3 regions of the Paenibacillus sp. NPDC058174 genome follow, and region 1 is predicted to be linked to each of the others. Evidence: predicted binding sites of a transcription regulator. Region 1 holds the regulator's gene; each other region holds the start of a gene.
What was found. The regulator LexA, encoded in region 1, represses DNA repair genes until DNA is damaged. The targets are predictions, from matches to a motif close to CGAACATATGTTCG.

Region 1 (3,282 bases):
ATACTTCTTACGCAGTTCGTCGCGCTCGGCGAGCTCTTCCTTCGTTAACCCAACGGTTTTATTTTTACGTGAAAGCTCGTTGATTCGATCGATTAATTGACCCATTATATGCTCACCCCACTTGCTGTCTAATTAAACACTCTTACCTATTTTGACTTTTCACGCCTTCAATTGTCAAGGCAAGGACAGGAAGAAGCAAAAAAGGACAGTCGAAAGCCGTATCGGCCCCGCTCTGTCCTATCAGTTCTAACGCTTGTTTTCTATATTAAAGCTTCGGAACGATCAGCTTCTGTCCCGGCGTAATCGTTACAGTGGCAAGCTGGTTGCGTTCCTTAATCTTATAGACATTGAACCGGATATCGTCTGCGTCTTTCGTATACCGCTGAGCGATGCCCCAAATCGTATCGCCTGAAGAGACTACAATTAATTGTTCATCTGCTCCAGGTATAGTATGTCCGCCCGAAGCGTTCGTCTGCATCAACAAGAAGCTTGAAAGCAACAGCGCCATTAATGCTGCGCATACGACCCATTTGAGTAAATGACGGCGAGCAGACTGCTTCACTGTCTCTAACACAGCGCGGCTAGCCGGCGTGTCCTTATGTATGGTCTTGTAAAAAGAAGGATTCGAAATATTCATCATCATGATTATCAGCACCCCAAACATTTGTTCTGTTCTCAGATTACACGAACAGGTGTTTGCAGTCAATAGAAAAATGCGAACTTTTGTTTTTAGGAACTTATGTTTGTACGAACTCCGGTTCTGTGCTATAATTTTTTACAAATCTATTTTTTGGAGTGATCTCATGTCGAAGATTTCCAACCGTCAACAGTCGATCCTTGAATTTATAAAGAATGAGGTCCGGGAGAAAGGCTATCCGCCTTCTGTCCGTGAAATCGGCGAAGCGGTCGGTCTAGCATCCAGCTCCACAGTTCACGGCCATCTGGATCGCTTAGAGAAGAAAGGCCTTATCCGCCGCGACCCGACGAAGCCGCGCGCGATTGAAATTTTAGATCAAGAAGATGTGGACGGCATCATCCGCCCTTCCGTAGCTCAAATCCCGGTCGTCGGGAAGGTTACGGCTGGCGTACCTATTACCGCAACGGAGAATATTGAAGAATACTTCCCTATCTCGACGCAGTTCGTCGGTGATGACGACGTCTTCATCCTTAACGTAATCGGTGAAAGCATGATCGAAGCTGGCATACATAACGGCGACTACGTCATCGTCCGCCAGCAGCCGTCGGCTAACAACGGCGATATCGTCGTTGCAATGACTGAGGAAGACGAAGCGACCGTCAAGCGCTTCTACCGCGAGAAGGATCATATCCGCTTGCAGCCGGAGAACTCGACGATGGAGCCGATTCGCCTCCGCAGCGTGACCATTCTCGGTAAAGTAATCGGACTTTTCCGCGATATCCACTAAGCTGGCCCAAAAAGACTGTCCCCGCTAAAGCAGATGCGATTAGGCATCCGCTAGCAGGGACAGTCTTTTTTCAATACATCATTAACGGAACAGGCTGCCGATATACCGCTGCAGCTTATTCGCCATTTCTTTTTTGACAACATGGCGAAGCAGTGCGTACTCCGATTTATATCCCCGCAAAATAACTTCATACAATATGCCATCGTCATTCCGTTTTACTTCCGCAATGCTTGCCTTCAGCTTCCGCACTTGCGAACGAACGCTGCGAATATCCTCTTCGATTATGCGAAGCACCATTTCACTGCTCTTCACGTACAGCATTTTCATGGAATAGCCGGACTCCATCATCGCTTTCGAGTTATTCATAACCGCATCCCTGACAAACGGCAAAATGCAATAATCCTGGATTAGACGATATTCTTCTTCATTTATGCTTTGCGCTCCCATAACAAGCCGCCTCCCCCGCCTCTTCCCGCTAGCTCAACGTCCACGATGCCATCCAAATTAAAAATGCGAATCGCTTGCGCCGACAAGCAGTAGCCTTTCATTCGGCCGTTCTTCACGGATATGACCTGAACGTTGCGTATGCTTACATTGCGCTTCCGATCCAAGTAAATAAGCTGTACTACTTTACCGATATATCTCTCCATCTCATCTCATCGCCTCGCATAGAACGTTTGTTCCTATTATACACCAAACATACGTTCTTGATGCAAGATAAAAAAAGTTCCAGCATCTGCTGCTGAATCTGCTCGGTTCAAGCTGGGCTCTATGGATCAAAATGCAAATCTGCAGGTTGTGCGCCGCTGTTTGGTCGATTTTCCGCTTCAAAATGCAAATGTGCAGTTTGATCAGCCCAAAAAGCCGCTTCTGAGTGAAAAAGAGAGATTTCAAATGTACTTTTGCATTTTGATCGCGATTTTAGCCCTTTTCAGGCTCATTCACCTGCACATTTGCATTTTGTTTCTTCTCAATCTCAATCACAGGAAGATTAACTGTGAAGCCGACGATACCAAGCGTAAATGATTTAGTACACCAACATCTGGATCACAATCTTGGCAGGCTCCGCTTTATGAGTGCAGACAATTATCAGCGATTAAACGTGATTTAGTTTTCCATTATCGGACATTATTCGATTATTTTCAGAAAATAATAGGAAACATGTGGGTTTTATAGTAGAATACTAGGGACACAAATTTTAGGAGGAAATGATGAAAAAACTTGCAATCGCACTATTCGCTGCCGCCATTATTCTTACAGGATGCTCGAGCTCGAGCGACGGGAAAAACACATCCGAGCCTGTAAAACAAACGAATAATGCAGAGAAAACGGACAAAGAGAAAGGTGTCGAGGTTGATAAAAACCTCACAAACGTAAAAATTACGCTGCCTGCCTCCATGTTTAAAGATGCTGACCTAGACCAAGTGATCGCTGAAGCGAAGAAAGATGGCGTCAAGGAAGCTACAAAAAATGAGGATGGCTCCCTTACGTATACGATGTCCAAATCCGACCATAAAAAAATGCTGAAAGAGATGGAAGACGGCATAGCGGACTCGAATAAGACGCTGAAAGAAGAAGGTACGTTCGCTTCTATCAAAGATGTAACCTATAACAAATCGATGGATGAGTATGAGATGATTGTCGATAAAGCTGCTTATGAAGGCAGTATGGACGGTTTTGCCGCCCTCGGATTTGGGATGCAAGGCATGTACTATCAAATTTTCCAAGGCGTAGACTCCGACAAAACAAAAGTCACGATCAAAGTGAAGGACGAGAAATCCGGAGAAGTGTTCGATACGATCGTGTATCCTGATACTCTGGAGCAACAATAGAAGTAACGAGCCAGTTACCTTAATGG
Region 2 (3,282 bases), 960 kb from region 1:
GCGAGCTGCCTATTCCGCCCTCGTTCGAGCTGACAGAGGAATACGGCTTGCTACTGGAGCGAATCGAGCTGGGGGTACTGGCTGCTGAGCATGTCGATGTAAAGTTGTAACAGTCTGCTGAGGGTCAGCTAATTTAGGCGTTCATTTCAGCTATCAGTTGCACACTTTGGCGATATATTTCGCGATGCGTATGCTGATTTGGGCGCGAGCTACTTCGCGGATCATGGAGAAGCGATCCTCGTAGCCGCGGCAGACGAACCGATAATGGATAGCACCGCCCTCGCTTTCAAGCTCATCTTGAAATACTTGGATCTTCCGCATTTGAAGTTCTTTGCGCACGGCGGCCAGATCATTCTCAATGAGCCTAACGACGGCGAAGGAGGCTCTAATAAAGAGCGGCTTCATCGTATAGGAGGACAACTCAATATCTCTGAGGTTTTTCTCGACGATGCTCAGCATCATTGGCAGCAGCACGAAGTCGCGGATGAACTCAAGTTCTTCCTTCGTTGGAACAGGAACCGGCTTGATGTCCTGCGGTGCGCGGCGTTGCAGGTACTGCTCCCGATGCTCAGGCAGCATCATGCGGCTGGATTCCCAGCGACCGTTTCCTTCAAGTTTTTTGCTCATTTATAATGTCCTCCAATTTTGAGGCTGCGTTCACGGGCTTGTGCGGCATCCAGCAGCGAAGAGGCTCTTAAGATTGAAGTCGTTCCGAACTTGCTGCGAATTGAGTCCGTCGTACGTTCCAGCCGCCGTTCCTTTTCCCGATTGCCGAACAGCGTTAGCTGATACTGATCATCCGGTACGAGGCTGGACAGCGTGACGCCAAGCTTGCGGACCGGGAGCCGATCCCAATGCGAGTAAAAGAGTGATCGCGCAGCGGCGAATACTTCCTTCGTAATATTCGTCGGGTCAGGCACCTTCATCTGCCGGAAAAAGCCTGTTGGGTGGTCGAAATCGGCGCCCTGCGCTCCAGCCGCAACGACATGCGCCATGTAGCCCTTGGCCCGGCTTCGGCGGCACACCTCCTCGCTTAATTCGAGGAGTACGATATCGATCTCATGCGGCTTGGCATAGTCGCGCGGCAGCGTCATTTGATGTCCGACTGCTTGCTGTGCGTCATGGGTACCTGGCTTGACCGGACTAGGATCAATGCCGTTGGCTGTCTGCCAGTACAGCTCGGCCTGAATGTCACTGTTTCTGCCCATGCGGGCATGCAGCCGGCGCTTCAGCTCTGGAAGCGGCATCCGGCCGAGATCGCCGACCGTATGGATGCCCATGCGCTGGAAATGGGCGGTCATACGTGAGCCGACGCCGAAAAGCTTCCCTACCGGCATTGGCCAGAGCAGCTCCTGCACGCCAGACTCCCGAAGCGTAAAAATGCCAGAGTCATTTTTTTTCGCCCAAATATCCGTCGCCATCTTCGCCAGCATCTTGTTCGGACCGATGCCGACCCTGGCCCATACACCTGTATAAACCATAATTTTCGCCTGGATTAAGGTGGCGATCTGCTCTGGCGAACCGTAGTAAGCGATGGAACCGGTCACGTCGAGAAATTGTTCGTCGATGGAGAAGGGCTCCACCAAATCGGTGTATTGGCCGAAAATTTTGGTGATCAACAGCGACACGTCAATGTAGAGCTGCATACGGGGCTTGACGACGACGAGATTGGGACATTTGCCAAGCGCTTCACCCAGCGTCTCGGCCGTGACTACGCCGTAGCTTTTGGCGATCGGGCATGCGGCGAGAATGATGCCGGAGCGGCGGGAAGGATCACCGGCCACAACGATCGGGTCATCCTGATATTCGGGATGAGCCGCCTTTTCAACAGAGGCATAAAACGACTGGCAGTCGATCAGCATGATGGTACGTTCCACTATTCTCACCTTCTATATGCGAATGTATGTTCTTATTCTTATTATATACCGGATGAAGCCAGATGATGCAAGGGATAAACCGGAGGTAATTTTAGACAGTGGGGCAATCTGCTCGATGGCCGGTTTGCGCATAATAGAAAAAAATCCGCTTCAGGCTGCTTGAGCAATCGAGCGGTCCTTCTTTTGTTTTCATCAAGCAGCCGCCTAAATTTCAAGCGTTATTCATTTTTTTTAGCAGGACATCTTCATATCTAGTTCAATTGGTACAAATTTCATGTTAAAGTGTCATTATATGAAAAAAGTTTTGGCCGGACGAAAGCGGGTAACGAGGGGTAAGATTGTAACCGATTCCGGAAATGCAACGTAATGAATAGTGTTAGCATGAAGAACGGCAGATTGGCTCTATTCTTTTTTCACGTTAGCAGGAATAACACGGGTAGAGAAAAATGTGTATTCCGTAGGGGCAGGGGAGGTGTAAGTTTTGTCGACGAGCAAATATATCAAGCTGCTGGTCATCATCGCTGCGGTGGCGGCACTGGATATTTACGTATTATCGCCCGGCTTACTGGGAGTCACAATTGGCGGAACGGCATTTTCGACGGCGATTGGGGTCACGCTGCTGCTGGCAAGCGCGCTTGTCATCATTTATGGCAGTTATGCCTTACTGTTTAAGCAGCCGGTCGTAATACCGGTCAAGGAGGTCGCTACGCATGAGGACTACGTGGAGGCGCTGACCGTCTATAAGCGGATTAAGGTGCTTGAGGAGGATGTTGACGTTTCCTTGGAGCAGCTGGATCGAATCCGGAAGAAAAAGGATACGCTTCTGAACGTTCTGAACCAGCGTTTTGATGCATCCGAGCTCAGCTACAAAAAATTCGCTTCCGTGACGTATGAGGTTGAGAAGCTGTTTTATCTCAATATCCGCAGCATGCTGAGCAGGCTTCAGCTGTTTGACGAGGCGGAGTTCAAGCGGGTATTAACCCAGAAACCGGCAACGTTTTCACGGGAATTGATTCAGGCGAAGGTGGATGTGTACAACGATTATCTGTCCTACATAAAAAGCTCAATAGGCACCAATGAGGAAATTTTATTGAAGCTGGATAAGCTGTTGCTGGAAATATCCCGACTGGACAGCTTTGAGCCAGGGGATATCGAAAATATGCCTTGCATACAGGAGATCGATTCGTTGATTAAGCAAACTAAATTTTATAAACAGTGAGGTGCAGCATGAAAAAGAGCAAGTTTTTTCTGCTATCCGGCATTATGTTGATTGTTGTTTTCATAATTGTTTTTGTTGGTGTCAGCTTGACTTCCAATCTGGGAAAAACCAAATCGGAGGTAGCCTCCGAGGATGCAGGCAAACGGTTAAACAAGCTTTATTCCAATATTTCAGTATCGACCGATA
Region 3 (3,282 bases), 690 kb from region 1:
TTCCGCTTGCTTATGAATAGTGTAAACCTTCACTCATCAATATATAACAACTATCGCTTGTTGGCAACAATGACCGTTAATTTACGGGATCTCCTTCGTCTCGCTGCAGGGAGGTTCCGCGGAGCCGTTTGTTGCGGATCAGAGCGGAAGGATCGTCTCCCAGCATGCCTGCCGTCAGCACCGCATCCTCGCCAAATTTATCGCGCAAGAGGTCCATCGCTTTGGTGAGCGCCTCTTTGCGCGGCTGCTGTTCATAGTCGAATAAATCAAGCTGCACGGCCGTTTCGGCTTGCGGAGACAAGTTTTGCAGCGTAATGCCCAGAAGCCTTACCGGTTCTTTGCTGCGCCAGTGCTCATCGAATAACCGGCAGGCTTCCCGATAAATATCATCGGCTGTGTTAGTGGGCGAGCGCAGCGTGCTGGAGCGTGTAATCGTCGACATATCCGGTTTGCGGATTGTAATCTGTACAGTAGCTGCCATCAGCTTTTGCCGGCGCAGCCTTCGGCCCGTCTGATCCGCCAAATTGAGCATAATCCGGTGTACATCAGCCCGCTCCGTCACGTCATGAGGCAGTGTGGTCGTATGGCCGATCGATTTATTGCTGCCGCGATCTGGATTGACCTCGGAATGGTCGATGCCGTGTGCAGCAGCCTTCATCCATGAGCCCATAACGCCGAATTGCTTCGACAGCATATGCTCGTCTGCAGCCGCCAATTGCCCGATCGTATGAATATGAAGCCGCTTCAGCTTCTCCGCCGTCTTCTTGCCGATGCCAAACAGCGTGTCGCTTGGCTTCTCCCACAGCAAGCCAGGCACATCGCGTATGCGAAGCACCGTCATGCCGTTCGGCTTGAACATGTCGGACGCCATCTTGGCAAGGAGCTTATTGGGAGCCACGCCAATGGAACAGGGCAGACCCCATTCCTTTTGAATACGCTTCTGGATCGTCTCTGCAATTTCCAGCGGTGTTCCGAAAATTTTGGAGCCGGTAATGTCCATATAGCATTCGTCGATCGAGATCGGTTCAACAAGCGGCGTATATTCCCGCGCAATTGCCATGAAGCCCCGGGAATATTTCCGATATAAATAGAAATCCGGCTGAATAATAATAAGAGCTGGACAAAGCTTGGTCGCTTGCCTCACCGTCATTCCGGTTTTTACACCCTTAGCTCTGGCTGCATAAGAACAGGTAACGATAATGCCCTTTCGGAGCTCGACGCTGCCGGCTACCGCCGTCGCTTTTCCTTTATATAGCTCCGGATTCTCCGCCTCATGGACAGAGCAATAGAACGCATTCATATCCAAATGGAGAATGACCCGTCCCTTTGCCGGATAATTTTGTTCCACATTCATTGTATGCCACCACCGTTAACAGAGGAACGACTTACTGTCATAATTAGTTATATCCAGCATACAACCGATCACTTGTTCGCGTCAATGCAGCAGCCCTTGCAGACAAGCTCGCAAAGGAAAATAAATTGCATCATCCTCTCTACATTCCGTGCAACAAGTGTTATAATAATACATTATGATTTGTAAAGGCTATCAGTGAAGGAGGCGTCCCGGCAATGACAACATCCATTTCGATATTTGACACGACGCTGCGTGACGGAACACAAGGCGAAGGGATCAGCCTGTCAGCGGATGATAAATTGAAAATTGCGCAAAAACTCGACGCATTGGGCGTTCATTATATTGAAGGCGGCAATCCAGGAAGCAACAACAAAGATATCGAGTTTTTCCAACGGGTAAAAGGCTTAAATCTGCAAGCGAAAATTACGGCTTTCGGCAGCACCCGCCGGAAGTTCAGCTTGGCTGAGCAAGATGCGAGCCTGCTGCGTATCGCTGAATCTGGCGTGCCGGCTGCAACGCTTGTCGGCAAGTCATGGGACTTTCATGTCCACACTGCGCTGCAAACGACACTGGAAGAAAATCTTGCGATGGTCTACGACTCCATCGCGTTCCTGAAGCAAAGAGGCATGGAAGCGATGTTCGATTCCGAGCATTTCTTCGACGGCTACAAGAACAATCCGGACTATGCGCTGGCTGTGCTGCGCAAAGCACAAGAAGCAGGCGCTGACTGGCTCGTTCTGTGCGACACGAACGGCGGAACGCTGCCGGGAGAAATTCATGAAATCGTCAGCCGGGTTCGCCAGGAGCTCTCCGCTCCAATCGGCATTCACACCCATAATGACTGTGAGCTGGCTGTTGCCAACACTTTGGCAGCCGTACAAGCAGGAGCCCGTCAAGTGCAAGGCACGATTAACGGCTACGGCGAGCGTTGTGGCAATGCCAACCTCTGCTCGATCATTCCGAACCTGCAGCTCAAAATGAACTACGATTGCCTATCCGACGACAAGCTCAAGGCATTGACTGGAACAGCGAGATATGTGAGTGAAATCGCCAATGTGAGCATGCCGGTAGGTCAGGCCTACGTCGGCAACGCAGCATTTGCGCATAAAGGCGGTATTCACGTATCTGCTATTATGAAGGATTCCAAGACGTATGAGCATATTCAGCCGGAACTCGTCGGCAACAAGCAGCGTATTCTCGTGTCTGAGCTTGCGGGACAGAGCAATATCATTTCCAAAGCTCAAGAGCTTGGCCTTGATATCAATGCCAACAATGAGAAAACGAAAGAAATTATGGATCATATCAAGGACTTGGAGCACAAGGGCTATCAGTTCGAAGGTGCTGACGCTTCGCTGGAGCTGTTGCTTCGGGAAGCATTTGGCGAGACGAAGGAAACGATCAAGGTCGATTCGTTCAAAATGCTCGTTGAAAGTTCCAAAGGCAATATGATGTCTGAAGCGATCGTCAAGCTCAATGTTGACGGGCATCCGGTATATACTGCCGCAGAAGGCAACGGCCCGGTTAACGCGCTGGACAATGCGCTCCGCAAAGCGCTGATTCCTTATTATCCAAAGCTGGAGGAAATCCACCTCTCCGACTATAAGGTTCGCGTCTTTGACGAAAAGGATGCAACGGCTGCTAAAGTTCGCGTGCTGATCGAATCGACAAATTCAGAATCGACTTGGAGCACTGTTGGCGTATCGAGCAATGTAATCGAAGCCAGCTGGGAAGCTCTCGTTGACAGCCTGCGTTATGCCCTGCTCAGCATGCCGAAGTCTTCGGCGGCTCCTGCTGACAGCCTGGAGCGCATTGGACTTGTCAATCATTAATAACATAAACAACGCCCGGCAGGAGCCATTGCTCCGTCGGGCGTTGTCGTTTATTTATATTTCGCGATGAGACGCTCCCATTCCGCAATCGGAATGACG

Region 2: a site for LexA is predicted at 1,897-1,910, ahead of ACFVVF_RS00045 (DNA polymerase IV). Genes of this name have one in related genera too.
Region 3: a site for LexA is predicted at 1,420-1,433, ahead of ACFVVF_RS07630 (DNA polymerase IV). Genes of this name have one in related genera too.

Annotation. Positions count from the first base shown of each region.
Region 1 covers NZ_JBHVUY010000001.1:970,400-973,681, forward strand. The annotation lists gene ACFVVF_RS04340 (DUF896 domain-containing protein) at 1-105, opposite strand, end outside; gene ACFVVF_RS04345 (LysM peptidoglycan-binding domain-containing protein) at 266-643, opposite strand; gene lexA (transcriptional repressor LexA) at 804-1,424, shown strand; gene ACFVVF_RS04355 (YhjD family protein) at 1,506-1,871, opposite strand; gene ACFVVF_RS04360 (WYL domain-containing protein) at 1,853-2,074, opposite strand; gene ACFVVF_RS04365 (hypothetical protein) at 2,196-2,450, shown strand; gene ACFVVF_RS04370 (hypothetical protein) at 2,633-3,256, shown strand.
Region 2 covers NZ_JBHVUY010000001.1:7,825-11,106, forward strand. The annotation lists gene ACFVVF_RS00035 (DUF2515 domain-containing protein) at 1-110, shown strand, start outside; gene ACFVVF_RS00040 (YhjD family protein) at 154-627, opposite strand; gene ACFVVF_RS00045 (DNA polymerase IV) at 624-1,877, opposite strand; gene ACFVVF_RS00050 (hypothetical protein) at 2,359-3,096, shown strand; gene ACFVVF_RS00055 (vWA domain-containing protein) at 3,105-3,282, shown strand, end outside.
Region 3 covers NZ_JBHVUY010000001.1:1,660,242-1,663,523, forward strand. The annotation lists gene ACFVVF_RS07630 (DNA polymerase IV) at 77-1,354, opposite strand; gene cimA (citramalate synthase) at 1,570-3,183, shown strand; gene ACFVVF_RS07640 (TlpA family protein disulfide reductase) at 3,234-3,282, opposite strand, start outside.